DNA from 3 places in the Brevibacillus sp. AF8 genome. Region 3 is predicted to be linked to each of the others. Evidence: riboswitches for the same ligand, from Rfam matches in the RefSeq annotation. Region 3 holds a riboswitch; each other region holds the start of a gene.

Region 1 (10,751 bases), on a different contig from region 3:
GCTTGCATTTCCAAGTATTCTTTTGGCAATCGCTGTCGTTGCCATCTTGGGGCCTTCTTTGCAAAACGCCTTGATTGCCATTGCGATTATTAACATTCCGACATTTGGACGGCTAGTACGTGCCCGTGTATTGAGTTTGAAGGAAGAAGAATTCGTCATGGCGGCACGGGCAATCGGAATGAAAAATTCCCGGATTATCATGCAGCATATTTTGCCGAACAGTCTCGCACCAATCATTGTGACCGGGACAATGGGGATCGCAACAGCGATTATCGAAGCAGCTGCACTTGGCTTTCTTGGACTGGGAGCACAAGCGCCAGAACCAGAATGGGGAAAAATGCTCGCTGATTCACGTCAGTACATTCAGAAAGCACCATGGACCGTTATTTTTCCGGGGCTCTCTATCATGCTGACCGTTCTCGGCTTTAACTTGATTGGGGACGGCCTGCGCGATGCACTTGACCCGCGGATGAAAAGCTAGTCCAATCGCAAAAAGACAGAAGGGAATGTGATGCCGTCCTTCTGTCTTTTCTTGTTTATTCTTCTTCCATGAAGGTGCGGCACAACTGATTGAAAGCAGGAGCAGCTTTCGTGATGACTTGATGCTTTACGTTCGGGATCATTTCGAGTCTTGCTTTTGGCAATTTCATGCTAAGCGTCTGCGCATAATGGTGCATCCGTTGATCACGTTCGCCATAGGCAAGTAAAATCGGAAGCTGGATGTTGCTCAGGCGCTCTGTACATTGATATCGATGTCCGGCAGCGTAAAGGTATTTCACGCTAGTAGGATCTGTTTTGGAGGCGTGTGCCGTCCATTTTTCGCGCATTTCTGGGTTATCGACATGTGAGGAAGCAATGGAACGGGCAAGAAGAGGAACTCCGTGAAGCATCGACAACGCCTGGGCCATCCAAAATCGTCCATGTAAATACAGGTCATTCACTTCGGAAAATCCGCTCACGAGTATACCGCCTTGTGCATGATCAGGATAGCGAAGACAATATTCAAGGGCGATAGAGGCACCTTGGGAGTAGCCCAAAATAAAGGGACGCTCAATGCCGAGTGCCGGGATCAGCTTATGGAGCCGTTCTGCCAACTCCCCAATGGAAAAGGGCTTCTCCATCGGAGAACTGTCGCCATGTCCGGGTAAATCAGGGACAATGAGCTGATATGTATCTGCGAGTGTTTGCTGATAAACAAAATTGATAGAGCCGATACATGGCGCATGGATACACAATAACGGCTGGCCTTTTCCTGATATGTGAAAAGCAAACTGTTTGCCATCCTGATGGACGAGTATTTGTTCCATTTTCATTTTCACCCCACTTATAGGTTGTCCGATCCAAGGGAGATTTTTCAATTGAACTCTTCTTTTTTTGATGGGGAAGTGGTATTCTCGCAATAGAATAATTGGTGAAAGCAGGGTGAAGAAGTTGTTTCAAGAGCGCATTTCGAAGCTCCACACGTTTTTGACAGAGCAAGAGCTGAACGCGGTGTTGATTACCTCTCCCAAGCACGTCTACTATTTGACCGGATTTTTTACTGACCCGCATGAACGTTTTATGGGTCTTGTTATTCCTGCTGAGGGAAAGCCTTCCTTGATTGTACCTGCTCTTGATCGTGAAGCAGCGGCAGAAGCTTCGTTCGTTCAAGATATCCATACACATACGGATATCCAAAACCCGTATGAAATTCTCAAGCAAGTGTTGCCAGCGAACTTGGCGAAGCTCGGTATTGAGAAAAGTCATATGACTGTCGAGCGCTATGAAGCACTTGGACAAGTTGTTCTGGCGTCAAGCTATGTGGACGTGGAAGAGCCTCTCCGTGAAATGCGTTTGATCAAATCCGCGGATGAAGTGGATCGTCTGAAACACGCTGTTCAGTTGGTCGAGGATTCCTTGCGGGAGACCCTGAAGAAAGTTCAGAAAGGCATGACCGAGACAGAAATCGTAGCTGAGCTGGAATTCCAGATGAAGCGCTTGGGCGCAGAAGGCCCATCCTTTACGTCCATGGTATTGGCAGGGGAGAAGTCGGCACTTCCACACGGAAAGCCAGGAACCCGCCAGGTGCAAGAAGGCGACTTGCTTTTGTTTGATATCGGAGTAGCTGCAAACGGATATGTATCCGATATTACTCGTACCTTTGCTGTAGGCGAGATCAGTGCCCAGCTGCAAGAGATTTACGAGACGGTATTGGCGGCCAACGAAGCGGCAATTGCTGAGATTCGTCCGGGTGTGACCTTTGCGCATTTGGATAAAACCGCTCGCGATGTCATCACTGCAAAAGGCTACGGTGAATACTTCATGCACCGTCTTGGGCACGGACTTGGGATGGACGTACATGAATATCCATCTGTTCACAGCCAGAACCAAGAAGTGCTTCGACCAGGGATGGTTTTTACGATCGAGCCGGGCATCTATTTGCCAGGTGTAGGCGGCGTGCGGATTGAAGACGATGTATTGGTTACGGAAACGGGCGTTGAAATACTCACGCAGTTCCCGAAAAAACTGACTTCCATCAACTAATGAAGAAATCATAAAAATTGAATACGTATCGAATGGTGCTGGATGGCATATGCCGTCAGCTTAAAAGGGAAGTCCGGTGAGAAACCGGCGCGGTCCCGCCACTGTAACGAGGAGTGCCTAGCAAATAGCCACTGTTTTTTGGAAGACAAAAAATGGGAAGGTAGCTGGGTGTGTTGATCCGTAAGCCAGGAGACCTGCCATGCGATCCTATACAATCGACCCACGAGGATGGGGCAGATGTGGAAGCAGTCTATGAAAGGGCGCCTTTATGCCTGCTTATAGTTATATCTACGTTTGTCATGCACCTCCCGATTGAAATGGGGGGTGCTTTTTTGTGGAGGATTTGGTTCAAGCCATCATTTCCAAACAGAAAAGAGGATTACAGATGATGAAGGCAAACAAAACGCATACAGTAATAAAAGGACTAGCTTTCGGTATTATGACAGCTGCCATGCTTTTGGTTTCGGCATGCGGCTCCACTACGACAACACAGGCTCCAGCCAAAACAGAACAAACAGCTGCTCCAGCAGCAGAAGGCAAGCCAGTAACACTAACCAATAATGGTATCGAAATGACTTATCCAACAGCACCTGAGCGTGCAGTGACTTTGAACCAGCACGTCACCGAAATCATGCTGGCATTGGGCCTTGCTGATAAAATGGTCGGAACTGCTTACCTGGATGATAAAATCCTTCCTGAGTTAAAAGCAGATTACGACAAGATTCCGGTACTGTCTGACAAGTATCCTACGAAAGAAGTGCTGCTGGCAGCGAACCCAGACTTTGTCTACGCCGGATGGAAAAGTGGATTCGGCGAGAAGGGCGTAGGATCGATGCAAGATTTGGAAAAGGTTGGCATCAAATCGTATCTGCAAGCGTCATCTAGCATGCCTGGTCCGACTATCGACGATGTGTTTGCGGACATTACGAACATTGGACGCATTTTCCGTGTGGAGGACAAAGCCAATGATTTGATCCATAAAATGAAGAGTGAAATGGATCAAACCATGAGCAAAATTGGCAAGATTGACGAGCCACTAAAAGTGTTCGTGTACGACAACGGGGAAGATAAACCATTCACAGCAGCCAACAACTACATGACATCCTTAATCAAAAATGCAGGCGGTAAGAACATTTTTGACGATATTCAAAAGGGGTGGGCAGAGGTAAGTTGGGAACAAGTAGTAAGTCGCAATCCAGACGTGATTATTATCGTAGATTACGGGGACAGAACCGTCGAGCAAAAACGCAATTTCCTTTTGAGTAAAAAAGAATTGGCGGATATCCCGGCGATTAAAAATCAACGACTAATGGTATTGCCTTTGTCCGCAGCTTCTGAAGGTGTTCGAGCACCGATTGCGCTGAAAATTTTGGCGGAAGGACTCTACCCGGATAAATTCAAATAGAGTACGCCCCTTTTAAGGGAGGGAATAGCACTGCAACAGATCAAGTTACCTTATATCATCATTACTTTACTGGTCGGACTTTTCCTCTCGATTACGTTCGCAGTTACCCTGGGATCAGTAGAGATTAAGCCGACTACGGTATGGAAAATCGCCTTATCAAAAATTCCGATGTTGACCCAATGGATCGAAGTGGATTGGTCCAAAGGTGAGCAAACGATTATTTGGGATATTCGCTTTCCTCGTGTACTCTTGGGGGCAATCGTCGGCGCAGGTCTGTCTGTCGTGGGAGTAGCGATTCAATCGTTGGTTCGCAACTCCCTGGCTGACCCGTATGTGTTAGGCGTATCTTCAGGTGCTTCGGTTGGCGCTACCTCGGTAATTATTTTTGGAGCATTCAGCATGTACGGGCAGTATGCGCTATCCTTTGGCGCTTTTACAGGCTCCCTTGTGTCCATCATTCTTATTTTTACGCTATCCCGTATTGGTGGACAAAACTCGACGGTACGCCTGCTCATGGCTGGAATTGCGATATCTGCGATCTTGTCGGCCATTACCAGTCTGCTTGTTTTTTCAGCGCCAAATGAGCATGGAATTGGGACGGTTCTGTTTTGGTTAAGTGGCAGTCTGGCTGGCGGGAAATGGGAGTACCTGACGATCCCTACAATGATTGTCGTCATCTGTCTCATCGTTTTAATGGCCCAATACCGCTCGCTCAATGCGATGCTGATGGGCGAAGAGTCAGCGGGGACATTGGGGGTGAATACGGTACAATTCCGCAAGCTTCTCCTGGTGATCACGGCACTGCTTACGGGTGTGATCGTGTCCATCGCGGGATCAATCGGTTTTGTCGGATTAATGATGCCCCACATCGTCCGTGTAATGGTTGGATCAGATCACAGACGTGTCCTGCCTGTCAGCGCTTTGTTTGGCGCGATCTTTCTCATCTGGGTTGATGTAGTTGCCAGGCTTGCCTTTGCACCGGAAGAGCTGCCGATTGGTATTTTGACAGCATTGTGTGGAGGTCCATTCTTTATCTGGTTGATGCTGCGGAGTTCTTATTCCTTTGGAGGTAGCGGACGATGAATTTGCAGGTTGAGAATATATCGGTCGAACTGGTGAAAAAGGGAATCCTGCACAACGTCAGTCTGGAGGTGCGCTCTGGAGAGTTTGTGGGGCTGATCGGGCCGAATGGCAGTGGGAAGTCCACGTTGCTAAAAAGCATTTATCGCGTACTGAAGCCGCGTTCGGGATGGATCTCACTCGATGGCGACGACGTATACAAGCTAACCTCACGCCAAAACGCTCAGCGAATGGCGGCAGTACGGCAGGAGACCTCTGTCGAATTCGATTTTTCGGTGACCGAAATCGTGAATATGGGACGTGCCCCGCATAAGCGACTATTTCAGTCCGATGACGCGGAAGACGTTCGGATTTGTGAAGATGCACTACAGCGGGTAGGGATGCATACATACGCTGATCGCAGCTTTTTCAGTTTATCCGGTGGGGAGAAGCAGCGAGTGCTGATTGCCAGAGCTTTGGTGCAGCAAGCGCAGTTTCTTGTTCTTGATGAGCCGACGAATCATTTGGATGTTCGATACCAGTTGCAGGTCATGGATCTCGTCAAAACGTTGGGGATTACGGTCTTGTCTTCGCTGCATGATCTCAATATCGCAGCGATGTACTGTGATCGGCTGTACGTAATCTGTGAGGGGGAAATCGTTACATCGGGAACGCCAGAGGAGGTCTTGACACCTAATCTGATCCGGGATGTTTTCGGAGTAGAAACAGAAGTGATGACCCATCCTATTACAGGAAAAAAGCATGTGTATTTCTACTCGGAAGCGATCCGTGTAAAGCCACCTATCCAGAAGGTAATGAGTGGAGCCAATTAATAGGGTGCAAGTTGAGTTTCTTTGATTTTCATAAGAGGGGGATGCCTAGTCGGCGTCCTTTTTTGTTAAGCCGACGGCAGAAAATTCAATCTTTCCACCAGTTAGATGAAAGGGTCTCTTATTGATCAGAGGAGCCGTGCAATACGTCGCGAATTTGTTGGATATAGCCAAATTTATTTCGATCAGAAAATTCATAGAACAAGATGGGAGATGACCCGTATGACGGAAGTAACGAGAGAACAGGCGCGCAAATTTCACGACGGTGTTCACGTTTTCGATGGGCATTTTGATCTGCTGATGGATGTGGAGATTCAGCGTGGATATGGTCGAACCAAAATGATCGAGACGGAGTACTTGCCACGGTTCCAGCAGGGTGGCGTGCATTCCATTGTGGCAGCCGTGTTCGTCGAGGATGCTTTTGTACCAGAGATGAGTCTTCGCAAGGCGCTCAACCAGATCAGTGCTTTGCATGCAGAGGCGGCAGAGTCTCCCGAGCACATCGTCATCGCCAAAAATCTGGGTGATTTGCAACGGGCAAGAGCGGAGCAAAAAGTATCGTTCATTCTGTCGTTGGAAGGGGCAGAGCCACTGCATAACGATTTGAGTCTCTTGCGTGTCTTTTATGAGCTCGGAGTACGGATGATGGGGCTGGTTTGGAGTCGGCGCAACTTTGCTGGGGACGGCAGCTTTTTTGCACCGGTTCGGGAAGGGAAAAAAGGAGGCATCACCGATTTCGGTGTTCGTCTTATCGAGGAAGCGGAAAAACTGGGTATCGTCATCGATGTGAGCCATTTGAATGACGAAGGGTTCTGGGACGTGATGGAGATCGCAGAAAAACCGGTGATCGCTTCTCACTCCAACAGTCGAACAATCGTGCCGACAATGCGCAATCTGACAGATGAACAGATCAAAGCAATTGCGGAAAAGGACGGACTCGTCGGGTTGAATGCGTGTAGCATGTTTACAGCGACTAACAGTGCCGACTCAACTATCGAGAGACTGATTGATCATGTTGACTATATGAAAAAGCTTGTCGGAGCAAGGTACATCGGTATTGGCTTAGACCTGTGCGATGATTTGACGAAATATTTGCCCTTGGACAAGATTGCCAAAACGAAAGAGATGCCATTTGACGTAGTAAAAGGCCATGCGTCACTGCCGGAAATTACGCGTGAGCTATTGAAGCGCAGATACACCGATGCAGAGATCGAAGGAATCTTGGGTGGCAATTTCCTCAGAGTGTATCAGCAAGTGTGGAAGTAGATCAGGTAACAGGAGGAATGACGGGTGGCACAGACTGGGCACAAACAAGCTTTTTTTGGCTATTATCAATCTGGCATCAAGGTAGCTGATATACGCTTTGAGGATGGGGAAGTTTGGCATCGGAGCACAGGTTGGGATACGGGTGGTGCGGTTGACGGTCCGTTTTTACTACTGGCTGAAGGGGAAGCAACCTACGAGTTGCCACTCCTTACCCTGGCACAGAAGCTTCCGGAATGGGAGCGAATTGACTGGGAGAGCGAATCAGTTGTGTTTCCGGGAAGTGGAGGGCACTACCAACGCCATCTATCCATCGAAGGAACAGGGCCCACAAGGCAAAAGCAAGCTTGGGTCTGGGCGGTGCGCGAAGCAGCGCAGCCAATTGACTTGATCATTTGTGAGAACGAAGTCATCGCGTTTGTGCTGACAGGTCGTGGTGATAGTGTCGTATTGGTGAAAACAGGGTGGGAAGATTTGACTCCGCTTACGATGTGGCAAGACCCTACGCTGTCTGAAGTTAACTACGGCGTACATCATTTGGGTAGGCATGATCTAGCGATGAGAGATGGCGTTCGGCTGGCTACCGAGGTATGGCTACCCGCAGGCTTGGCGGAAGGACAGCGGGTTCCAACAATTTTCATGCGCACTCCCTATGGACGGATGGATGGCATTTTTCGCCGTTTGCCCTTTGTAGCTCGTGGATATGCGTTGGTTGTTCAGGATACGCGCGGACGGGAAGATTCCGAAGGAGAGTGGATTCCACTCGTTCATGAGCGTAATGATGGAGATGACAGCCTCAACTGGATCGCGAGTCAGGAGTGGTCAGATGGCAACGTAGGGATGCTGGGCGGCTCCTATGTGGGGTACGTGCAATGGGCTGCGGCCGCAAGCGGAAATCCGTATCTGAAGGCGATTTTCAGCTACGTGACAGTAGGAACACCTTATGTGGACATCCCGCGCAAAGGGGGGACGATTCTTGGTGGCCTGTCATGGATTTTCATGATGGCTGAGAAGCGTCGAAATGTCGCGGCTCTTTCCCGAGATGACTGGAGTGAGGTCATCAAAGTGCGTCCGATCAAGGACATCCCGCAAAAAGTGCTGGGGAAAGAAATCCCGTTTTGGACAAAATGGATGGAACACCCGAATGGAGACGAGTTCTGGACCATGTCGGACTGGAAGCGGCATGCGGATCAGGTAAAGGTGCCTGCTACCCTGGTATCTGGCTGGTATGACGACAACGGGATGGGGACGAGCGAATCATGGGAGGTTGTCTCCCGAAATGTGCCAGAGCACGCCAGACTCATCTTGGGGCCATGGTATCACAAGGCGAATACGACACGAGAAATCCATCATGTGCCCTTTGGAAACAACGCCATCCGCTACGATCTGGATATAACGCAGCTACGGTGGTTTGACCGCTATCTAAAAGGAGTGGAAAATGGCGTCGATCAAGAGCCGCGGGTTGAGTACTACATGGTGGGAGAAAACGAATGGAAGACCTCGCAGACTTGGCCGCCAGCGGAGACGACGCTGACGAATCTGTATCTGAGCAGTGGGGGAAACGCCAATACGAGCGGCGGAGATGGAACACTGACCCTGTCTATCCCGGATGAACAAGCGGTGGATACATACAGTTATAATCCGCTAGACGCAGCACCGTATCTGTTGGATTTGTCCGAAAATGAAAATAGTGTTCCGGAAAACTATCGTGATGTGGAAGAACGAGCAGATGTACTTGTCTACACATCAGAGCCATTGGAAGAGGAAGTCGTCATCGCGGGAGAAATCTCGGCTATTATCTACGCATCCAGCTCGGCGCGGGATACTGATTGGCTGGTCCGGCTATGTGATGTAGACGAGGAAGGCAATTCGATTCGTCTATCGGACGGGATTATTTGTGCACGCTACCGACACTCATTCGCGGAGCCAGAGCTACTTGTTCCAGAACACATCGAACGCTATGAGATTCGCATGACCAAGATCGCCAATGTCTTCCGAAAAGGTCACCGTATTCGCGTCTCCGTTACTTCTGGTGCCGAGAACTTCTCGTTCCCCAATCCGAATACAGGCAACGATCTGGCAACGGAAACCGAGACGGTCATTGCCTCGCAACGTATATATCATGACAGCCAGTATCCGAGTCATATCAAACTCCCTCTCTTGCATTCTGGGGGAAGCAAGCAATTTTCAGGAGGTATCTAAATCATAATGACTGTTTATAGTTGCAGAATATGCAAGTTCCGTTACGACGAGTGGCTAGGTGATACGAAAAATGGCGTCCCGCCCGGGGTGCCTTTTCCTCATTTAGCAGGTTCTGTGTGTACTGATTGTGGGATGAATGAGGAAGGACGGCACTTGCCGCTTCCTGAAACGAAGTACACGAACGTAGAAGCAACGTATTACGATCAGTTTGCCGGGAAGGCTAGCATCGCTTTTTATCGAAACTGGTTGCTGCAGGAAGCGGAGCAATCTTCAGTCTCGGTGCTGGAGCTGGGTGTTGGAACAGGGAGAATTGCCATTGAGCTGGCACGGAATGGCTTGTCCGTCTGCGGGATTGATTGGAGCCCGGATATGCTTGCGATGGCCGCCAAAAAGAAACGGCGCATGTTAAAAGGGAAAGAAGAACTGTTGGAGCTGGTAGAACAAAATATGTGGGAGCTGGAACTTGATCGGCAATTTACACATGCGCTACTTCCGGAAGGGATTTTTCAGCAGGCCACCTGTAGAGACAAGCAACGTCAATTGCTTTCGGTCATCCACGATTACATAATGGAGGACGGAACAGTGGCAATTGATCTACTCTTGCCGCCAGTAAAAAATCAATGGACAACGATGCAACGCAAATTCGTTTTCCCAGACCGAATGGTATATCAAAAGGTAGAAGGTGAAACCTCGCTCTTGGATCAAAAGTTCCGCTACACGCTTACTTATGAGACTTTTCTTGATCAGATCGAGCAGCCGAGGTATCGCGTAGAGCGAGAGATGGCGTTGCTTTTGCCTACAGAGCTTGAGCTGTTACTGGAAGGATCAGGCTTTCGCGTCACCTATAGCAAAGAGAATGTCTTCCACAAGCAAGACTTCGAGTCGAGTCAAGCGGACGAGGGCTATGATATGGATCGTTGGCAGCATGGGGGATATCCATTCGCTGAACCTGTCGGGAAACCGGGTGGAGCTACCCGCTGGACGATTTTGGCGAAAAAAATTTCTTCCTCCTCTTTGTAACAAAAAGTTTGTAGCTGCATCTAACCAGTATGATAGCGAGTGAAGGAGGTCGCGCCCTTGGAAAAATTGCAGCAGACGACTGATGCTGCGTTTGAACAAATCATGAGGGAATATGGGACCCGTGTGCTTCGACTCGTCACCTTTCTGGTCAAGGATCGCAGCTTGGCGGAGGACATTACCCAAGATGTATTCGTTAAGGTGTACCGGCATCTTCCTCGCTTTCGGCAGGAGAGCAGTGTGCACACGTGGTTATATCGAATCGCGGTTAATGAGTGCAAAGGTTATTTGCGTTCTTGGTCGTTCCGTCATATCCTTCCCCGCTCGTGGATGAGACAGAATGGGGAGCTTTCTACAGAAAGTCTTGTTCTCGATCGAGCCGAGAGGGACCAACTCGTAGCAGAAGTGTTGCAGCTCCCCCCGCTCTATCGCCAAGTGATTGCCCTTCATTA
Region 2 (10,751 bases), on a different contig from region 3:
GATGTTGTTTTTGTAGCTCTGCACTCCCGGCCAGTCAATCGATACTTCCCGCTCGGGCACGCGAATTCCGAAACGGCCGGCATGCTTTATTTTCTCTGCCATCTCCGCGGACTCCAGGAGCGATTTGGTTGGCATACATCCTTCGTTCAGACAGGTCCCACCCAACACCCGCTGCTCGATCAGGGTGACCTGTTTGCCCTTTTTTGCGGCGGCAATCGCTGCAACGTAGCCGGCAGGTCCCCCTCCGATCACTGCAATCGTACTCATCCCATCACGTCCTTCACAAGAGCATCCGGTACGGCTCTTCCAGGTATTTTCTCAGCGTGTATAAAAATTCGGCTGCCGGTGCTCCGTCCAGTACGCGATGGTCGAACGTCAGGCTGAGCGGGAGAATGCTCCGCCGCTGCACTTCCTCATCGATGAAGACAGGCGTTTCCTGCACGGCCCCTACGCCGAGAATGCCTGCCTCCGGTGGATTCAGCACCGGCGTAAAGAATTCAATTTCGTAAGCTCCAAGATTCGTAATGGAGAAGGTAGACCCTTGCATCTCTTCCATGCCAAGCGTCCCTTCCCGCGCCTGTGCAGCTAGCGCTTTGATCCGGCGGGAGAGGTCCAGCACCGATGTTGATTCCGCGTACCGAACGACCGGAACGACCAGCCCTTGTTCGAGCGCGACGGCTATTCCCAGGTGGACGTGCCCGTACCGATGAATCCGGTCATCGATATAGGCGCTGTTTACTTGCTTGTGCTTTAGGAGAGCGAGAACCGTCGCCCTCGCGATAAGATCGGTTAGGGTCAGCTTGATGTCGTGCTCTTTTTGAGTGACTTCGTTCATTTTCTTTTGCAAACCGATCAAGTCCGTGACATCGGCCCGTGTGGTGATCGTAAGCTGGGCGCTTTCCCGCAAACTGGCCATCATCCGGGAAGCGATCACTTTCCGCATGCCCGTGACAGGCAATTGCTCCGTCGTTTCCTCCACGACAACGGCAGGTGGTCTATCATCCTCCGCTGCTACAGCCTGCTTCGCCTCCCGGTCAGCGATCGCCTTTTCTACGTCTTCCTTTGTGACCCTGCCCACCGGTCCCGTGCCGATGAGAGATTCCAAGGGGAGACCGGCCGCCTCGGCCAACTTGCGCGCGACCGGGGAAATTTTCACTTCTTTCGCAGCCGCCGGACTTGCTGCTATTGTGGTTGACTTCGCCGCAACCTCTGGCTCCGCCGGCTTTTTCTCGGGAGCAGCCGTTTCGAACGTCGCCGTTGCGGCCGTTTCCTCCGAGATTTGCTCGCTTGGATGACCGATATATCCAATGACTGTTCCAGGCGGCACACCCTCCCATTCCGAAACAGCGATTTTCAGCAAAACACCGTTCGCCGGTGCTTCCAGATCCGCCTCGATTTTTTCCGAGCTGATGCTAGCGATCACTTCTCCTTTGGTTACCAGATCGCCGACTTGTTTGTTCCAATGGGAAACCGTTCCCTCTTTCATCGCCATTCCCATCTTCGGCATGAGCACCTCTACTGCCATCGGTTTTCCCTCCGTTTTCTTTCTTTCGTTCTGAATCAGACACTCAACAGCGATTTGTCGCCAAGCAGTTCGGATACCACTTGAATCACCGTTTGTGGCGTCGGTAAGTACAGGTCCTCCAGCACAGGTGAGAACGGAACCGGGGTATGCGGTGCTGTAATCCGCTTGATCGGCGCATCCAGACTGTCGAAGCCTTTATCCGCGACCAAGGCCGCGATGTCGGTCGCAATGCTGCAGCGTGGATTTGCCTCGTCGATGACAATCAGCCGATTCGTCTTTTGAACGGACCCCAAGATCGCATCCTCATCGAGCGGCGACAGGCTGCGCGGATCGACGACCTCCGTTTCAATTCCTTTCCTGGCGAGCAGCTCCGCCGCCTCCAAGGCTGTATGCACCTGTTTACCAACCGCGACGATCGTCAAATCCGAACCGGCCCGCTTGATGTCCGCCTTGCCAATCGGAATTGTGTAATAACCGTCTGGCACCTCCCCCGTCATGTTGTATAGCGTTTTATCCTCAAAAAAGATTACGGGGTCATTGTCCTCGATGGCTGCCAGCAGCAGCCCTTTCGCGTCAGCAGGTGTGGACGGGACCACCACTTTAATGCCAGGAATGGCCGTGAACAGAGCATAAAGGCTTTGCGAATGCTGCGCCGCCGCCCGGAATCCGGCGCCGTGCGTCGTGCGGATCGTAACCGGCACCTGTGCTTTGCCGCCAAACATGTACCGGAACTTGGCTCCCTGGTTCAACACCTGGTCCAGGCAACTCCCAATGAAATCGTTGAACATCAATTCGGCAATCGGGCGAAGACCAGTGGTCGCAGCAGCCATCGCCGCCCCGATATAGCCCGCTTCGGTAATCGGGGTATCCAGCACCCGCTCTCTTCCGAACTCCTGGACGAGGCCTTTCGTTACCCCGAGAACGCCTCCCCATGCCTCTTCATCCTGCAAATGGTCGACCTGTGCCCCGCCAGCTACATCCTCGCCCATCAAAATCACGTTTTCGTCTCTGCGCATCGCCAGTTTCATCGCCTCGTTGATTGCCTGCGACATGCTCATTTTTTTGGTCATGTTCCTTCCTCCTTTGCTATCGTTTTTTCAGTACGACACGTATACGTCTGTCAGCAGTTCGGACGGCTCCGGGTACGGACTGTTTTCCGAAAACGCGACTGCTTCCTCGACCGCCTTGTCAACCGCAGCTTCGATTTCATCCAACTCGTTTTCAGTAAACAGCTTTCCGGAGAGCAAATCGTTCCGGAATTTCCTGATCGCATCTATTTCCGACAAATGCGCCTTCTTGTCTTCTTCTTTTTTGTATTTCTGGGCGTCGCCCTCAAAGTGGCCGTAGTTGCGGTACGTCACGCACTCGATCAGAGTCGGCCCCTCTCCCCGGCGGGCACGCTCGATCGCTTCCTGTGCAGCCTGATAAACGGCCAGTACATCCTTGCCATCCACTCGGATGCCGGGAATATTGTAGGCGATCGCACGGTCCGCAATGGTTTTGCAGCTGGAGGCGTACGAAAACGGCGTGGCTTCCCCATATCCGTTGTTCTCTGCTACAAACACGGCGGGCAGCTTCCAAATGGCTGCCAGGTTGATCCCCTCATGGAACGTCCCCTGGTTGTTCGCTCCGTCACCAAAGAAACATACGCTTACAGCGCCTGTCTGCTTGTACTTGGCAGTCAAAGCGGCTCCGCAAGCAAGCGGATAGCCTCCACCGACAATGCCGTTCGCCCCGAGCATTCCTTTGTCCAAATCCGCAATGTGCATGGAGCCTCCCTTCCCTTTGCAAAGTCCCGTGGCTCTACCGTAAATCTCCGCCATCATTCCATTCAGATCGCACCCCTTTGCGATGCAGTGTCCGTGCCCGCGATGCGTGCTGGTAATGGTATCGCTGTCGTCCAGGTGCGCGCAAAGCCCGACCGCGATGGCCTCCTCCCCCGCGTATAAATGGACGAAACCGGGTATTTTCCCTTGGCCGAACAGGTCGTGCACCTTGTCCTCGAACTTCCGGATCTCCAGCATTTTTTGGTACATCCAAGCGGCCTTTTCGCGGGACAACGGAATCCCTTTGACTTGCTGATCCACTTTCGTCATTTACGTGTCTCCTCCTCGAACATGTTTTATTGAGGTCCAGCCTTTGACTCAAGGGATATCGCAAAAAGTATGCCAACCGCCGAAGCAGGTCACATTGCGGTTTTTTGTAACCGCTTTACTTTTTGGGGGGAACAAAAGTGGACACCTGTCTCGTTTTGTCTCCTTTTGTACACTGGCTCACCGCATACCTTTGGACGGATAAGGGGTACGGCGAGGGATGAATTTTTGGAAATGGGTAATGTTTGCGAATAAAATAAGGAAGCCTCCGGTAACCTGTCGCAAACAAGTTAACCGAAGGCTTCTATGTAGCACGGTGTTTCTCCTTACCTCTCTTCCTTCCGCTTCCTTCTCAATACATGGCGTTCCTTCGCTTTTTCATACTGTATCCGCTCTTCTTCTGTACCAGGAATGACACCAGGCACGCTCGTCGGCTTTCCTTGATCGTCGCGGGCAATCATCGTCAGATACGCACGGGCTGTCATCCGCTTTTCTCCGGTCAACAAGTTCTCCGCTTCCACTCTCACGAATACTTCCATCGATGTCTTATGGGTCCAGGTGACATATGCCTCCAGGTTGAGTGCTTCCCCCGTCTTGATTGGCGCTAGAAAATCAAAGGAATCGCTGGACGCAGTGACAACAGGCTTACGGCAATGCCGCATGGCTGCGATGCAGGCGATCTTGTCAACGTATGCCATGACTTTCCCGCCGAAAATGGTATGGTGGTGATTGGTATCCGGCGGCAAGACGAGATCAGTCAAAAAGGTTCTCGATTGTTGGATCGGTCGCGCTTCTGTCATCATTTGTGTGGCTCCTCTCATCGTGTGCACCTTCCCTACTGGGCTGTCAAACGACTCCGAATCGCTTTGGTTGCCGCAACCATGTTTCGCAATGACTGAACGGTTTCTTCTCTCCCTCTTGTCTTCAGCCCGCAATCCGGGTTAATCCAAAATTGATCAGGTGGAAGTACTTGTACACCTCGGGCTACCATATCTTCCATCTCAGAGACAGCTGGAACTCGGGGGCTATGGATATCGTATACGCCGAGCCCGATGCCTTTGTCATATGTACCTGTTTCGAACACTGACACGAGCTCTCCGTGGCTGCGGGAAGTCTCAATCGAAATCACATCGGCATCGAGCTCACTGATGACATCCATGAAATCATGGAATTCGCAGTAGCACATATGTGTATGAATCTGTGTGCTCGGCGCAACGGTAGAGGTCGCTAGACGAAACGCTCTGACTGCCCATTCGAGATAAGCGGCTTGCTCTTCTTTTTTGAGCGGAAGTCCTTCGCGCAGCGCTGGTTCATCGACTTGAATCATGAGAATCCCCGCTTCTTCCAAGGCTTCTACTTCCTTTCGCAATGCCAAGGCAATTTGTTCGCACACTTCTTCTCTGGAGACATCTACCCGAGCAAACGACCAGTTCAAAATGGTTGCTGGGCCCGTTAACATGCCCTTCATTGGTTTGTCGGTCAATGATTTTGCATACACACTTTCCTTGACCGTCATTGGTGCCACAAACTCTACATCTCCGTAAATAATAGGAGGCTTGACGCAGCGGGAGCCATATGATTGCACCCAGCCGTTTTTCGTGAACAAAAAGCCATCGAGCTTTTCGCCAAAATACTCAACCATATCTGTTCGTTCGAACTCACCATGGACCAGGACATCCAGTCCGAGCTCTTCTTGGATCTTGATCCATTCCTTGATTTGCGCCTGAATGAAAGCATCGTATTGCTCCACTGTCCAACTCCCTTTTTTAAACTGTTGTCGGGCTTGGCGAACCTCTGCCGTCTGCGGGAAGCTTCCGATTGTGGTAGTTGGCAGCAGTGGCAACTTCCACGTATTTTGTTGAATCTCTCGACGTTCGGGATAAGGAACACTTCTTTCAAGTTTTGCAGTAGCGATTTGACGTAAAGCATTCTTTACTTCTCCCCGATTCCTCGCTGGGGATAATGCTAGCTTCAGCAAGTCCGCTTCATTTTGGGCGATCTCTTTTGATATAACATATTTACCGTATCGGAATCCTTGGACTAAAAGCTGTACTTCCCCCAGTTTTTCGTCGGAAAACGCCAATGCAGGCATGACTTCCTCTGGCAAACCGCTCTCTGCCTCAACCGTTACCGGTACATGCAACAAACTACTGGACGGCTGCAGCCACAGCTTTTCGAGCGGAACAATCTCGGAAATTTCTTTGACCAGCTCCCATTTCTCCTCAATGGATGCACGCCATATGTTTCGACCGTCGATGATTCCCGCTGCGAGAATCTTTTCTGCTGGAAACCCGTGTTTTTTCAGATTGGTTAGATTTCGCTTCGATCCGTGTACAAAATCAAGACCGATTCCTTTTACCGGTAAGGAAACCAGCTCCTCATACCAATCCACTGCTTCAAAATAGGTTTGCAGCATGCACTGCAGATGTGGTAGAGCTTGACCCATTTGCGCATAGATACGCTTGATGAGGGCGCGTTCTTGCTCCGAAACATCCAGTACAAATGCAGGCTCATCGATTTGCACCCATTCCACACCGTGCAGCTCCAACTCCTGGAGAACGTCTATGTAGAGCGGTACGAGTTGATCCACGACGATCTCCAATTCGTTTTTCTCATATCCTTTGGACAATTTGACAAACGTATACGGGCCTACAATGACGGGCTTTCCGATGATGCCATACTTTTCTTTGGCCTCCAAATATGCCTGGAGAGGCTTGTTCTCGGTTATGGTTGGTTGTCGTTCCCCGAATTCCGGGACGATATAATGGTAGTTCGTGTTAAACCATTTCGTCATTTCGCTGGCGACAGCTTCTTTCGAACCGCGAGCCATGGCGAAGTATGTCGCTAATGAAACCGGGCCGCCCTCGTATTCATAGCGCTTGGGGACCAATCCAAACATCACAGCCATATCCAGCATGTGATCGTAGTACGTAAAGTCACCTACAGGGATCAGCTCGACCCCTTTTTCCTGCTGAACCAACAGGTTTTGGTGACGGATTTGCTCCATTTGCTGAACCAGGCTTGCCTCATCGAGGGTGCCAGCCCAAAATGCTTCCAATGCCTTTTTCCACTCGCGGTTCTTCCCGATCCGTGGATATCCCAAATTGCTGCTTTTCATGAGCTTCCTCTCCATTCTTCATTCGATCCTGACTTGAATCCGCCCAATAAAAAAGGCATCTCCAACGATCAAAAAGAACGTTAGAAATGCCAAATAAGCACTGAGATCACAGCATCCTAACACCTCCCTATCTCCCGTAGGTTAAGCAGTGTCGTCGAAACAGGCAGGTCTCCTGACTTTGGGATCATCATCTGCACATGCCTTCCCAATCCGTTTGGATCAGTGGCTGATAAATGTGCCGACTCCCCACATACAGTGGCGGGACCGTGTCGGATTCTCACCGACTTCCCTTTTCATCCTTGGTCGAGCTTGATAACCAAAGAACCTGTTCCCACTCTTATGAAATTGTCATGGTTCTGTGAAGTGCCCCCTTAAACGAGCAGGGCAGCATACTGTTCATACAGTAACACAGATTCCATTTTTTGTCATACTAAAATCTAAAATCATCGTCCGTCAATGGTTCTACGTTTAGCGTGCGGACATAACCATTTCCTTTTTTCGAGAAGAAGTCATGCTGCTTCGTCTGCGTACGAATTCCGTTCAGCACGATTGGGTTCACTTCTTCCTCCGGGAAAAGCGGGTCCAGCCCCAAATTCATCAATGCCTTGTTCGCGTTGTAGCGCACGTAGGCATGAACCTCGTCAGCCAATCCGATTTCCGTATACAACGAAGTCGTATAGGCCTCTTCATTTTCTTGCAGCTCATGCAAAAGGGCATACAGCTCCTCTTTTGCTGCGGTCTGCTCGACCACACTCAGACCTTGATAGACTTCTTGCGCGAGAACGCCGACATAGAGTCCATGGATGCTCTCGTCGCGAACAATCAAATCGATAATTTCCCCGCTGCTTGTCATCTTTCCTTGACCCGCCAAATAGAGCGGATAGAAGAAGCCGCTGTAAAACAGATAACTTTCCAGGAAGACGGACGCTACCATCGCCATATACAAATCTTTCGGTTTCTCAATTTCTTGATAGCGTTTCGAGATGAGGGCCGCTTTCTTTTGCAGATGTGGATTATTTTCTACCCACGAAAAAATACCGTCAATCTCTTCTGTCGATGCCAGCGTGGTAAAAATACTGCTGTACGATTTGGCATGGATTTGCTCCATCATGCCCATGAAGGCGAGAACCGCTTTTCTTTGCAGTCCATCGACATGCTCCATGATTTTCGGCATCCCTACTCCACCTTGAACCGTATCCAGCAAGGTGAGACCGCCCAATACTTTTTTATACGTGTCCCGTTCAGTTGCACTGAGCTCCATCCAGGCCATCTTGTCATCTGATAGCGGAATCTCATCATCCGTCCAGAACTGCATGATGTTTTGATTCCAAAACGTCATCGTAAAATCGTCGTCCGGCCTGTTCCAATTGACTGCTTTCATATGGCGTTCCTCTTCTCTTTTTGCTTGATGCTTTTCCTTTTATGAATCGCGTTCACTAAACCGCGCAGCTAATGCACTCTTCTACAGTCAAATGCTTCGTACGCGTATAGTAGAGTGACTTCAGACCTTTTTTCGCTGCGTAAATGTAATAGCGAGCCAGTTCTCTGGTTGAAATGTTGCTGTTCACGTGCAGCACAGTCGATATTCCTTGGTCGATGTGCTCTTGAATTTCGGCAATCAGATCAATTACTTTGAATTGATCGATCACATATGCCGATTTGTAGTAAAAATAGTTTTCCTGCGACAAGTACGGCATCGGGTAATACGTCGTAGAGTTGGCATACGTTCTCGTTTCGATATGCTCAACGATTGGCATCACGCTAGAAGTCGCATTCTGAATGTAGGAAATGCTCTGTGTCGGTGCAATCGCCAAACGATACGCATGGTAAACGCCATGCTTTTGCACCTTTTGCTGTAGCTCCGCCCAATCCTCTGGCGTCGGAATGTGCATTCCTTCAAAGAGAAGCTTTGCTTTTTCCGTCCGTGGGCTGTAGTCATTCGTCACGTACTTGTTAAAATAAGTGCCCTTTGCATATTCCGATTGTTCAAAGCCCAAGAAGGTCTTGCCTGTTTCCTTGGCAATTTCCATGCTTTTTTCCAAGGAGTAGAAGTTCATCATCATGAAAAACGTACGGGCGAAATCTCTCGCTTCTTCACTTTCGTAAGCGATTTTGTTCTTTGCCAGATAACCGTTCAGGTTCATCGCACCGAGACCTACTGAGTGCAGCTCGCGGTTAGCCTTTTGAACGCCTGGAGCGTTTTCTACACGCGTCATGTCACTTACGGCTGTAATGGCTTCGATTCCTTCGTGGACAGATTCACGGATCATTTTGCGTTCCATCACGTTGACAATATTGAGAGATGCCAGATTGCAGCTAATATCGCGACGGATGATGTCCATCTCGCCGTAATTGGTGATCGTCGAAGTCTCCTGCAGCTGGAAGATTTCCGTGCACAGGTTGGACATTTTCACCGAGCCGAGATCTTTCAGGGCATGATTGTTGTTCGCATTCGTTTTGTTCATGATGTACGGATAGCCTGATTCCATTTGGATCATCGCGATTTTGGTCAACATCTCGCGTGCGCTCATCACGGTCTTTTTCTTGATGCGATCGTTTGCCAGGAGCTCCTCGTACATGTCATCGAGGTCCATATCATCCAGATGCACGCCGTATTCTTTGTACACGGAGTACGGAGCAAACACAGTCAGTGGCTTGTTTTCCTCAGCCAGCTTGTAGAAAACGTTTGGTACGATCAGGCCGATGGACAACGTTTTGATGCGCGCTTTTTCATCTGCATTGATCTTTTTGCAATCGAGAAACTCGTTGATATCCCAGCCGAAAATGTTGTAATACGCTGCACCTGAGCCTTTGCGTTGGCCCATTTGATCCGCGTAGGAAAATGCATCTTCCAACAACTTGAGGACTGGCATGACACCTTTTGCCGCGCCCTCGACGCCTTTGATCGGCTCTCCTCGTCCGCGGAGCTTGGACAGGTTCACGGCTACCCCGCCGCCAATTTTGGATAACTGCATACAAGTGCCCAAAATAAAGTTGATAGAGTTCAGTGAATCATCCATTTCGAGCAAGAAGCAGGAGACCATTTCTCCGCGGCGGCTTTTGCCTGCGTTCAGGAAAGTTGGTGTCGCTGGTTGCAAACGTTGGTCCATCATGGATACTGTTAAACGCTTGGCGAGCTCAAAGTCACCTTGTCCAAGGGACAGTGCCACAACGGCCACCCGGTCTGGATACTGCTCCAAGTACATCGATTTATCGTTCGTTTTCAAGGCGTAATCTTTATAAAATTTGGAGATAGCCATATACGAAGCAAATTGAAAATCAGCGTCATAGGCCAAACGGAAAACTTCATCAACCTGCTCAACCGTGTATGTTTCATAGACGTTCTCATAGAAGTCATTCTCGATCAAATAGTCCATGCGTTCTTTGACACTGTTAAAAGTCATCGTGTTGGACTGCACTTCTTCCATGAAGACCGCAACCGCTTCCCGATCCTTTTCCAGTTGATAAAATCCGTCGTTGCCACGCTGCATCAGTTCGTTGTTCAGTTCAATATGCCGCAATTGCTGCCACCCCACTCGTAAATTGTTCCACGTCACGGCCGGTACCGGACAGTTCAAATTTAGAAATCACCGGAACGCCATATTGGCTCGCGATCGTATCCGCGCTTTTGGCAAAGCTGGTTCCCCAGTTGCGGTTGCCGCTGGCAGATACTCCGCGCAGATGGACATGATTTCGCTTCAGGAACGTCGCCACCTTCTCCGGCACTTGTCCGAATCCCGTCGTGTATGTGACCAAAATGAATGGCTCGTCCAGCACCATATCTTGATTAATTTCCACATGTGGCAAATTAATTTTGTTGACGAATCTTCGGACGTTTCCTGTTTTTGAATCATAAGCGATTAGCATGTCCCTCATCCTATCCTACTATTTTTACTCTGTATGTATGTTATTTAGCCAAAGTAAAAGCGCATCCGACGTTTACATGCCGAATGCGCGTGATGACTTCCATCTAGCAATTCGCCAATGCGAATTGAGCGCTCGAACACTTCCCTAT
Region 3 (10,751 bases):
GGGAGAAAATATCGTCTCCACCTGTCGCAGCTCCATAGCGCAGAACCAATCCGGTACCCAGCCCGGTCAATACACCGGACAAGACAGACGCCAGCGGCATCATTCTGCTCATATCCATGACAATCGGTGAAAATCGTTCAAACAAATCGTAAAACATGGTAAAAGCAAGTGATGCAAAAATGGTGTCCCAAATGAACTGGCGGCCTCTAACTAACCAGGCAACCAAAAACAGTGGAATATCCAGTAAAAGCATCACCATCGCTGGCGACAAGTCAAAGGCGTATTTCGCCAGTAACCCCAAGCCAACAAACCCACCTTCAGACAAATGGTTCTGAAAGTTAATGTGATAATACGCAAAAGCAAGTAAACAAGCTCCAAACAAAATCATACTGTAACGCTTAGATAACTGCAGCGCTCTCCTCATCATGGTTTCCTCGCATTTTTGTCGGTTTAGGCACAGACGACCAACCGACTACCGAGGAACATCGCAAGTATAAGTCGCTACTCATACAAAGGGCCCCGCTTTCGTAGTAGATTGGTCGTCTTCAGTGACGAGCGACTACTACGAAGCTAGATGTAGGAGAGGTCAAAACGTTTCCAGATCGTCCTATGGGGACGCATGGTATCCTGATCCCTTCCATGGCTTTTCTTGTATTATATCACAAAAAAGGTGAAAAGACGACTCGAAACCGTCTTTTCACCGAGCTAAAATTGGAAAGCTTGTCCTTTTAGTTCCACCGGAATCCCTGCTGTGACAAGAAAAACTTGATCGGCAACAGTTGCCACACGTTGATTCATCAACCCTGCCAAGTCACGAAACATACGGCCCAACGGATGTTGCGGGACGAGCCCGTCGCCTACTTCATTTGTCACCAGCAAAACGGTACCGGGGTAGTCTTTTAGCTGGTTTACCAGCACATCAACCTGCTGGAGCACTTTCTCAAATGGCTGTTCCTCTCCTTTATACAACAGCCAATTGGACAGCCAAAGGATCAAGCAATCAACCAAAATCACCGTCTGCTGTTCTTGTATGTCCTTTTGTGCTCCCAACTTTGCAAGCCATTCTGTCAATGCGTACGGCTCCTCAATCGTTTGCCAAGGAAAGTTGGATTGCAAACGGCGGTCGCGATGGTACAAGATCCGCTCTTCCATTTCCTCATCAGTGATTTGTGCAGTCGCGATGTAAACACCCGAGGAGCCCAAATGAGCTGCGTATTTTTCGGCAAACGTGCTTTTTCCGCTGCGTGCTCCACCTGTAATCAGTACAATCATGCTTCTGTCTCCTTACACTTGCGATTGCAAAATAATTTGCGGCAAATGATGAACAGGATGCTCCATGACAATCGGTCTGGTTCCGTATACAGCCTCTATTCTGTCACTTTGCAAGATGTCTTTTGGTGTGCCAACGCTTATCTGCTTTCCTTTATGCAGCATTAGGATACGATCGCAGTATAAGGAGGCCAGATTCAAATCGTGCAGCACAGCAATGACCGTCACCCGCGTCGTCTTTTGCCATTTTCGCACGATGTCCATCAGTTGAATCTGATACCCGATATCGAGGTAAGTCGTGGGTTCATCCAGCAATAGCACCTGTGGTCGCTGGATCAATGCCTTCCCCAAAGCCACGCGCTGCTTTTCCCCACCGCTCAACTGATCCAGTGTGCGCTCTTCCAAATGTTCAAGACCCAGCAGCTGTACGATTTCATCAATGAGCGATGCGACATCCTGCTTTTCTTCGCCCAGCCAATTTTGGTAAGGAAAGCGTCCCATCTCCAACACCTCTCGGACACGAAAGCCGACTGGCGGCAGACCCTCTTGCTCCAAAACAGCCAGTATTTTGGCAAGCTCTTTGCGTGGATAGGAAAGAAGCTTTTTCTCCTGAAGCAAAATGTCTCCGGCATCCGCCTTGATGACTCCTGAAATCATTTTCAGCAAGGTGGATTTACCGCTTCCATTGGGCCCGATGATGCCAAAAAATTCTCCCTTGTCCACGCAAAAATCGATTCCGTGCAAAACTGGCGTATCCTGATACGATTTCTGCAAGCTGCGCACATTGATCATAAGCTTACGTTACCTCTTCCTAAAGCGTTTATTTTGCTTCAATAAATAAGCGAAAAACGGTGCTCCCAGAAATGCTGTCACGACACCGAGCGGGATTTCTGTGGGACTTAGCAGCATTCTGGCGAGAGTGTCGGCCCACAGCACATAGATGCCACCGCAGATCGCAGCCATCGGCAGCAAAATACGGTGGTCAGGACCAACCAGCATACGGACGAGGTGCGGTACCACCAGGCCAACGAACCCGATAATTCCCGCGATAGAAACCGCTGCTGCCGTCAGAAGAGTCGAGACGACCAGAACCACCATCTTTGTTCGATCCACATGGACGCCGAGATGCGCAGCCTGCCGCTCGCCCAATGCAAAAAGGTTCAAGGAACGCGCATAGCTCACCAGCACCATTCCACCGATGACCAAGTACGGAATCAAGACGTACGTAAAGGCCCAGCCCCGAAATGACAGGCTGCCCATCAGCCAGAACACGATCTCATTGACCGTCTGATCGGATAGCGAAACCATAAAGGAAACGAGTGAGCCGAGAAAAGCCTGCACCACAACTCCAGACAAAATCAGGGTCTCTGTTTGGAGCTTTCCTTGCGTGTTTGCGAGTCCGAGTACGATCCATAGACTGAGCAGTCCTGTAAGAAATGCGACGACAGGCGTGCTCCATGCACCCAAAAAGCTGATTTGCAAGCCAAACAGGATTAAAAAGGCCGCTCCGACAGCAGAACCTGATGCCACGCCCATCGTAAACGGATCGGCGAGCGGATTGCGCAAAACTCCCTGAAAGCCCGCTCCCGCAAGCGACAAGCAAGCCCCAATCAAGACAGCCAATACAACGCGTGGAAAACGAACCTTCATGACAATTTGCTCAGATGACTCCGGCCACGTTACGGCAATCCAGTCAGAGAAGCCCGGGATCTGCTGGAGCAGGATGAGCCATACTTGTGAGATCGGAAGTTGTGCCGCCCCCATCGAGATGCTGATGACTATTGATGCCAGCAGGACGAGACAACTGACTCCTCCCCATATGAACAATCGTTTCTTCATTTTATTTCACCAAGTCAGGGTAAATCGCCTTGGCTACTTCGATCAAGCCTTGTGTAATGCGCGGACCAGGGCGGGACAAAATATTTTGGTCCATGCCAAAGATTTGTTTTTCACGAATCGCCTTCATTTTATCCCAACCATTGCGATTCGCGATCATATCCTCCAGCTTGACGCCGGTCTTTTCATCGGTAATTCCGCTCGCATACAAAATGACGTCTGGGTCGTTTTGCAAAATCTTTTCTTCACTGATCGGATTCCAGCCTTGGGTGTCAGAAGCAATATTTGTCGCTCCAGCCAGTGTGATGAGTTCGTCCATGAACTCGCCTTTTCCGACTGTCCAGCCTGGGGAGAATTCCAGGTATACCTTTTTCTTCTGTTCCGGTTTTACATTTTTCACTGCATCTTCAACGTACGCGATGTCTTTCTTCATTTGCGCGACGACTTTTTCGGCTTGTTCCTGTGTATTCGTGATAACTCCCATTGTTAAAACATTGTTAAGGATGTCATCCATCTTTGTCGGATGAGTAATGTAGACGGGCATTCCGAGAGATTTTAGCTTGTCAGCCACTGGCTTCTCCATCGAAATCCCACCGACGACCATATCCGGCGTTTGAGCGAGAATGGCTTCTTCATTCGGTTTGACGACGCCGCCAATTTTCGGCTTTGCCTTCGCCGCTTCTGGATAATCGTCATAGTCTGAGACAGCTACGATCCGATCTTCCAAGCCTAATGCGAACAATATCTCTGTCTCGGCAGGTGATGTTGAGACGATTCGCTCAGGAGCTTTTGCAAAGGTTACTTCTTTTCCAGTCGCATCCGTGACTGTCAATGGATACGTTGTTTGTTTTGCAGGCTGCTCGGCCGCGCTCTCTTGCGGTGTTGTCTGCGGTGCACCTGTTTGTCCACCTGGTGCTGGCTGGCTGTTATCATTACCCGCACAACCCGCGAGGCTCGCCGCTACCAGTAGTGGGATCATGAATCGCAATGAACGTTTCATATGTAGAACTTCCTTTCTTCATGTCTGATTGACTGTACCTTCCAATAAAAAAAGCGACCCTTGCTTCCATTCGGAAATCAAAGGATCGGCACCTCAGGGCAAACAGACAGGATGGTCTGCTTCCTCAAATAGGCCGATCCTTTCCGCGAAGGCAACAGGCACGAAAACAAACAGGCAGGTCTCCTGGCTTACGGCTGAGGAACGAGCCGATTTACAGTGGCGGGACCGCGTCGGATTTTCACCGACTTCCCTTTTCACCCGATCTTTTTAAGAAAAGACGAGGCACCTATTTGCTGTTACGTTTGAAATTGTCACAGTCCATGATTCATCCTACATCATAGCATTCCTTGGATGAAAAAAGAATGACAAACACGTAAGCCAATACTTTCTTGCCTAACTAAAAATGAAAAACGCCTGAACAAAAGGTTCAGGCAAATGTAAAGCTTTTCGCAGGCTACTCTCGTTTGTGCAAATAATCCAGAATGCCCATGGAGCATACTTGCAAATCGAGCTTGAGTACTTCGAAAACGTCGTGGTCACCACTGATGCCTTGTGACTGTAGATGATCCGAGATTCGTTCAAACAGCGTACGAGACAATTCTTCATAGGTTTGTCCAGCAGCAATCGCTGACTCTCCTTCCTCCACAAACACGGGGAGCCACTCACGTATTTGACGGTACACATCATCCACCTGCTCAGACATCCCATAATGACCAAAGTAAATGCGATTTAGCTTGCGTGCTTCAAAACGGCTTAGAGACGCTAGCATGGCATCTGGGTCAAACTGATTCGGCGAAGTAGATGGCAGCACGAGGTGTATGCCATCCTTTTGAAGCTGTGGATAAAGTACACCTGCCGTATCCCCTGTGAACATGCCGCGGCTTACGGGATCGTAGATGCTGAAATGATGATTGGCATGTCCCGGCGAATCCACAAACTCTAACACGCAATTTTCTCCGATCTTCAGTGTATCCCCGTCGCCGCGAATCAAAAGCCTCTCCTCAGAAACTGCCACGATCGGATCGAACAATCGATCAAAATCATCGTGATAAACCGCTCTCGCCCCTGCGATCAGTCGGCTCGGATCTACGAGATGACGTGCACCTTTCGGGTGGACGACGACCTTTGCGTTTGGACAATCCTTCAAAAACAGTCCTACTCCTCCTGCATGATCCAAATGAATATGTGTCACAATGATGTATTTTACTTGTTCCGGCGTATAACCGAGCTTGGCAAGACCGGCCTTGATGTATGGGACGGAGGGGCTTGGTCCTGTTTCGACCAAAGTCAGTTCTTCTTCAGCGATGACATAAGTCCCCGTACGCTCTGGCCAGCCCATATCGAAACCGTCTATTAAATGGATGCGCTCCCCTAAGTAAATAGGCTGTGATGATTGCATGTAAATGCTCCTCCTTTTCAAAAATCATTTTGTTGCGAGAATATTTACACTTTATCACCTATTTGGGAGGCGCTGGTGAAAAACAACACAAAATCTTCATATTTTTATCGTAATATAAGGGCAGTAAAAAAATTCCATTACTTGGAGGGGTGCAAAAATGGGTCAGCTTTTTTCTGAGTTACGACCTGAGCATGAGACGTTTATCAAGAAGCAACGAATGTTCTTTGTTGCCTCTGCTCCAATGGACACAGATGGTCACGTGAATCTTTCACCGAAAGGGTACGATTCTTTTCGCATCATATCGCCTACGGAGGTCGCCTATTTAGACCTGACTGGAAGCGGAAATGAAACCAGTGCTCATCTGCAGGAAAATGGCAGGATTACTCTTATGTTTTGTGCCTTTGAAGGCCCTCCTCTCATCATGCGCCTATTCGGCAAAGGAACGGTTATTCTCCCGGATACGCCTCGGTGGGATGAGCTCGTAAAGGACTTCCCTCTTCTGCCCGGCGCTCGTCAAATCATTTCCGTAAACGTACAGGAAGTAAAGACTTCTTGCGGCTGGGCCATCCCCTTCTATTCCTTTTCAAAAGAACGGGATACCCTTCAGAAATGGACCTTGGCGAAAGACGAAGAGGAACTGCTTGCTTATCAAAAGGAAAACAACGTAGTCAGCATGGATGGCTTGCCAACACCCTTGGGACAAAAGCTTTTCCCCGCAGTAGGTGGGGATAACGAAGCGTAAAACACAAAGAAGCTGCCTTTCTCGCAGCTTCTTTTTTGGAAACCTCTTTACTTGCTCGTATAAATCGCCACTGCATCGCGGAGAAACTCGGCTACACCTGGCTGCTCCTTGTCATAGTAAGCAGTAAAACGCGGGTCATCTACATACATCTGGGCCACACCTGCGTGGGCTTCCTTACTGTAGCTGTCCCAATAAAAACTCAGCCATTGACGGTGAAGATCTGCTGCTTTTTGCGCTAATTCATGAGCAGGGTCGCCTGTCGAAAAAGCCTGCGACAACGTCTCGTGCAGCTCTGCGTTCAATTTCTCCAGCGCGGCATATTGTTCTTCTGTCATGCCTTTGACCTTCTGATTCGATTTTTCGATTCGGTCACTTCCATATTTTGCACGAATTTCTTCTCCGTATTGCGCCTCGTTGTCGTCAATCAACTTTTGCTTGAAGCCTTCAAATTTTTGTTTGTCACTCATCGTTTTGGTCCCCTCTCTTTGTGCTAATGTCAAATCGACATTGGCGATTAACGCATCCAATTGCGCTCGCCTTTCCAGGAGCTTCTCGCGGTGCTCCAGCAGTGCCCGGTCAGCATCAAAGGTTGGTGAATCCAGGATCTCCTTGATTTCCTCCAAGCTCACCCCCAGCTCGCGGTAAAAAAGGATTTGCTGCAATCGATCAACCTCTTGCTGTCCGTAAATGCGATACCCTGACGAATTGATTCTCGCCGGCTTGAGAAGGTCAATTTCATCATAGTATCGGAGCGTCCGGGTGCTGACACCCGCCAGGAGTCCTAGCTTTTGCACCGTATATTCCATGTTCATTCCTCCTGACAAATTGATCGTACACATTTACGGACCGTCAATGTCAAATACATTTTCACAAAAAATTGGCGTTACTTCATTTTCATTATTTGCTAAAATATAGGTAAAGCCATACAAGGGGGGACTTCGATGCTCTATATCATCGGCTTCATTGTAGCTATAGTCGGTGCCGGATGGGGATTAACAGGGCTGCTCAGTCTTAAAGCGAGAGATAAACATGCCATCACCCATTACACTGATGATGCTTATGCCCAGCAAACCTTGTTCCAGATGCATAACAACCCTACCCAAGGCATGTAAAGATAAAAAATGGCTGCCCGCATCGTGTGCATGGCAGCCATCTTTCTTTTTTACAGAGCTTGGAATGTATCAGTCAATACCGGTACGATTTGCTTCTTGCGGGAGACAACGCCCTTCAGAACAGCTTTGTTGTCCACCAATGTTACTTGGTATGCTTTTTCTACTGCTTGTGTTGCACTGCCGAGTGCAATTGCAACAGAATCGTTATTCAAGATATCCGTTACAACAAATACAAACAGGTCCAAACCTTTTTCAGCGATGTTTGCGTTCATAGCTGCTTCCAGTTCGCTTTGGCGTGCAAGTACATCATTGACATCCACTGCATTAACTTGTGCGATTTCTACTTTCGCATTGCCCATTTGGAACTCTTTTGCATCCAATGTGAGCAATTGTGCGATTGTTTTGTCGCTCAGGTCTGCCCCCGCTTTGAGCATTTCCAGGCCGTATGCTTCCAGATTGACACCCGCGATTTCAGCCAGCTCATGAGCAGCCGCTACATCTTGCTCCGTGCACGTTGGGGATTTCAACAGCAACGTATCCGAAATGATAGCAGAAAGCATCAAGCCAGCCATCTCTTTAGGAATGTCTACGCCGTTTTCTTTGTACATTTTCTTCAAAATGGTAGTCGTGCATCCAACCGGCTCGGCACGGAAGTAGAGAGGATTGCTCGTCTCAAAGTTCGCAATACGGTGATGGTCGATCACTTCTACCACTTGCACTTGCTCAATGTCATTCGCGCTTTGTTGGCGCTCGTTGTGGTCTACAAGGATCACTTCATTAACTTCATTCGCCACTGTCTCTACGAGACGCGGTTCTTTTACTTGGAAGTAATTCAACACAAATGCCGTTTCGCTGCTGATTACACCCAGGCGTACAGGCTCTACATTTGCGCCCAGTTTTGTTTTCAAGTCAGCATACACAAGTGCTGAACAAATGGAATCTGTGTCTGGATTTTTATGACCGAAGATTAGTTTTTTTTCCATCATCCATACTCCTTAATCGTAATTTGGCTTCCAAATTATACCACAGCTTAGCGGATATGCCCAAGATACATTATAGGTTCAAACTCGGTCGTTGGAAATAAGGTTTTGAAGAACAATCCGTAATGAATGGGAGGCGAAATAAAATGAGAGTGGCAGCTTTATATGACATTCACGGGAATGTACCTGCCCTACATGCAACATTGGCAGAACTCGAAGTTGTGAAGCCTGATCTTATTGTCATCGGGGGAGACACCATCTCAGGCCCAATGCCCGTCCAAACACTTGAAATACTCTTCCAATTGGAGACACCTGTGCAATTCATTCGTGGTAATGGCGATCGTGAAGTACTCCTCACTTTTGACGGTGAGGCTCAGGCCTTGGAAATGTCCGATTCTGTGCGGGAAATCACGTCATGGGTTGCGGAGCAATTGAGCCGCTCTCATCGTGACTTTCTGTCGCAGCTCCCTCTTACCTACACGTTAACACGCGAGAATTATGAGGACGTACTTTTCTGCCATGCCATTCCCACCAATGATGAAGATATTTTCACCCCACTCACTCCTGATACAGTTGTGGCCACTTACTTTGAGCGGACGCTGCAACGAATCGTCATCTGCGGTCATACGCATGTCCAATTTGAACATCGCCTTGGCGATCTGCTTATCCTCAATGCAGGAAGTGTGGGCATGCCGTTTGCCAACAAACCAGGGGCATATTGGTTACTTCTTGATGGTGACAGCTACGAGCATCGCTTTACACCCTATGACGTAGAGGCTGCTGCAAAACAAATCGCTTCCACGAACTATCCACAAGCTCAGAAGTTTGCCGAAGAGAATGTCCGAAAGATACCTACGGCTCAAGAAGCAATGGAATTTTTAGAGGCACTTGCACAAAAAAACCGGCCCTCTGTTTATTGAGGGTCGGTTGAGAAGGATAGCTGCCTAGATTAATCGTCCCAGTCTACATCCAATACAGCGCCTGTTGTAGCGGAAATCTCCAAATCGACTTCCTGTCCTTTAGCCGTTTTCACTTCTACTTCATACACATAGTGGTTATCATCATCATCCAGCTTCATGGATTTGATGGTGCCGTTCACTTTAGCCAGCGCGATTTTTTTCGCTTGTTCTACACTGATTTTCACCGGTTGTTTTTCCCACTGATCGTCGTTGTCGTCGTCATGATCATCGTCGTCATCGTGGTCAACTGTTTGCCACACATCGCCAGTCATCGCGTCGACGTACACATCAATCTCTTGCTGCTTATTTCTGATCTCTGCTTTGTATACGAGGAAACCGTCCTCTTCGTCCAGCGTCCATTCGATAATGGTACCAGGCTGTACATCCCGAACTTTTTTCAGTGCTTTTTCAGGTGTGATGCGCACAAGCTTCGCCCAGTTGTGTTTCACATCATCGTCGATTTGCAGGTACACGGCAGAAGTGTTCTTTTGCGGTACACTGTAGGATTGGTTGCTATGTGCAAAGGCTGTTACGCCAAGGCTCCCTACAATCAGTGCTCCTACCATGGTCATGACTACTTTTTTCATATGATCTCGCTCCTTTTTTCGACTGGGTTTGTTTGATCTCCTTTATCATAAAAAGGACAGATGAAGGAAAATAAAGAGAGAGATTAGAAATTGATGAGAAAATAGAAGAGACCTCTCACAGCATTCATAATTGCCAGGGAGCCACAGCGATTAACAAAAAGAGCGCGTGTTTTCTACTGGCAAAAACGAACCATACTGCCTTTAAATCGACGCAAATGAACCATTCGCGCTTTTGCGTGCCCTCCGCTTTTTTCCGTATAATGAAAGCAATCGAGAGGACAACAGTCGACTCGATGACATACGAAAGAGAGCGTGAATGGCAGTGTAATACATATCGTTTCTAATTACTTTCTATTTTTTCTTACATGAGAAGGAGAAACGATTTTTCCGTGGAATCACCACTTTTGAAAAACATCTTTTTTTGAATCTATTTTTTCGTCACTATGCATACGGTTGTCATGTCCGTTATGACTTTGGAAGTGAAAAACCCAGCACGTATTCAATTGGCAGCACAAGCAACACAAGCTATCTCCTCTGCCAATACGGAATCAGGCAATCGGAAATGAAAAAAGGCACTCTACTAATCTTGTAGAGTGCTTCAGTGCATCCAGCTATTGACCGCCATCTGGCTTTTCGCGACTACTTGCGTGCTCATCCTGATGAAGCCAAACATTACGGCGATGCGAAGGCAGAGCTGGCCAAACGATTCCCCTATGATTCTGGCGGTTATGTAAAAGGGAAAGATTCACTTGCAAAAGCTCTGGAACAAAAAGCGCTTGTATGGAAATATTCTCAGAATGAGCAGCAGTAAATTTCTATTTTCCGAGATTGTTCTTAATGGCTTCCAATCCAGCGATTTCTCCCAGG

What was found. Region 3 has a riboswitch for cobalamin ahead of KB186_RS12755 (ABC transporter substrate-binding protein). Riboswitches for the same ligand answer to the same signal wherever they lie in the genome.
Region 1: another riboswitch for cobalamin. It lies ahead of KB186_RS19620 (ABC transporter substrate-binding protein); the one in region 3 lies ahead of KB186_RS12755 (ABC transporter substrate-binding protein).
Region 2: another riboswitch for cobalamin. It lies ahead of metE (5-methyltetrahydropteroyltriglutamate--homocysteine S-methyltransferase); the one in region 3 lies ahead of KB186_RS12755 (ABC transporter substrate-binding protein).

What each region holds. Positions count from the first base shown of each region.
Region 1 covers NZ_JAGQDN010000016.1:70,575-81,325, forward strand. Annotated here, with positions in the region: gene KB186_RS19605 (ABC transporter permease) at 1-481, shown strand, start outside; gene KB186_RS19610 (alpha/beta fold hydrolase) at 537-1,307, opposite strand; gene KB186_RS19615 (M24 family metallopeptidase) at 1,432-2,523, shown strand; cobalamin riboswitch at 2,540-2,739, shown strand; gene KB186_RS19620 (ABC transporter substrate-binding protein) at 2,909-3,928, shown strand; gene KB186_RS19625 (FecCD family ABC transporter permease) at 3,953-5,011, shown strand; gene KB186_RS19630 (ABC transporter ATP-binding protein) at 5,008-5,820, shown strand; gene KB186_RS19635 (dipeptidase) at 6,040-7,083, shown strand; gene KB186_RS19640 (CocE/NonD family hydrolase) at 7,108-9,282, shown strand; gene KB186_RS19645 (methyltransferase domain-containing protein) at 9,289-10,302, shown strand; gene KB186_RS19650 (sigma-70 family RNA polymerase sigma factor) at 10,360-10,751, shown strand, end outside.
Region 2 covers NZ_JAGQDN010000001.1:430,528-441,278, forward strand. Annotated here, with positions in the region: gene lpdA (dihydrolipoyl dehydrogenase) at 1-267, opposite strand, end outside; gene KB186_RS01525 (dihydrolipoamide acetyltransferase family protein) at 281-1,525, opposite strand; gene KB186_RS01530 (alpha-ketoacid dehydrogenase subunit beta) at 1,561-2,595, opposite strand; gene KB186_RS01535 (thiamine pyrophosphate-dependent dehydrogenase E1 component subunit alpha) at 2,623-3,621, opposite strand; gene KB186_RS01540 (acyl-CoA thioesterase) at 3,945-4,439, opposite strand; gene metE (5-methyltetrahydropteroyltriglutamate--homocysteine S-methyltransferase) at 4,454-6,736, opposite strand; cobalamin riboswitch at 6,882-7,080, opposite strand; gene nrdF (class 1b ribonucleoside-diphosphate reductase subunit beta) at 7,167-8,117, opposite strand; gene nrdE (class 1b ribonucleoside-diphosphate reductase subunit alpha) at 8,173-10,257, opposite strand; gene nrdI (class Ib ribonucleoside-diphosphate reductase assembly flavoprotein NrdI) at 10,244-10,603, opposite strand.
Region 3 covers NZ_JAGQDN010000008.1:8,270-19,020, forward strand. Annotated here, with positions in the region: gene KB186_RS12735 (YitT family protein) at 1-427, opposite strand, end outside; gene cobU (bifunctional adenosylcobinamide kinase/adenosylcobinamide-phosphate guanylyltransferase) at 706-1,272, opposite strand; gene KB186_RS12745 (ABC transporter ATP-binding protein) at 1,285-2,061, opposite strand; gene KB186_RS12750 (FecCD family ABC transporter permease) at 2,071-3,108, opposite strand; gene KB186_RS12755 (ABC transporter substrate-binding protein) at 3,110-4,105, opposite strand; cobalamin riboswitch at 4,262-4,410, opposite strand; gene KB186_RS12760 (MBL fold metallo-hydrolase) at 4,560-5,504, opposite strand; gene KB186_RS12765 (pyridoxamine 5'-phosphate oxidase family protein) at 5,662-6,246, shown strand; gene KB186_RS12770 (MerR family transcriptional regulator) at 6,294-7,052, opposite strand; gene KB186_RS12775 (hypothetical protein) at 7,188-7,358, shown strand; gene KB186_RS12780 (manganese-dependent inorganic pyrophosphatase) at 7,409-8,341, opposite strand; gene KB186_RS12785 (metallophosphoesterase family protein) at 8,485-9,258, shown strand; gene KB186_RS12790 (PepSY domain-containing protein) at 9,288-9,884, opposite strand; gene KB186_RS12795 (GrpB family protein) at 10,486-10,695, shown strand; gene KB186_RS12800 (ABC transporter substrate-binding protein) at 10,700-10,751, opposite strand, start outside.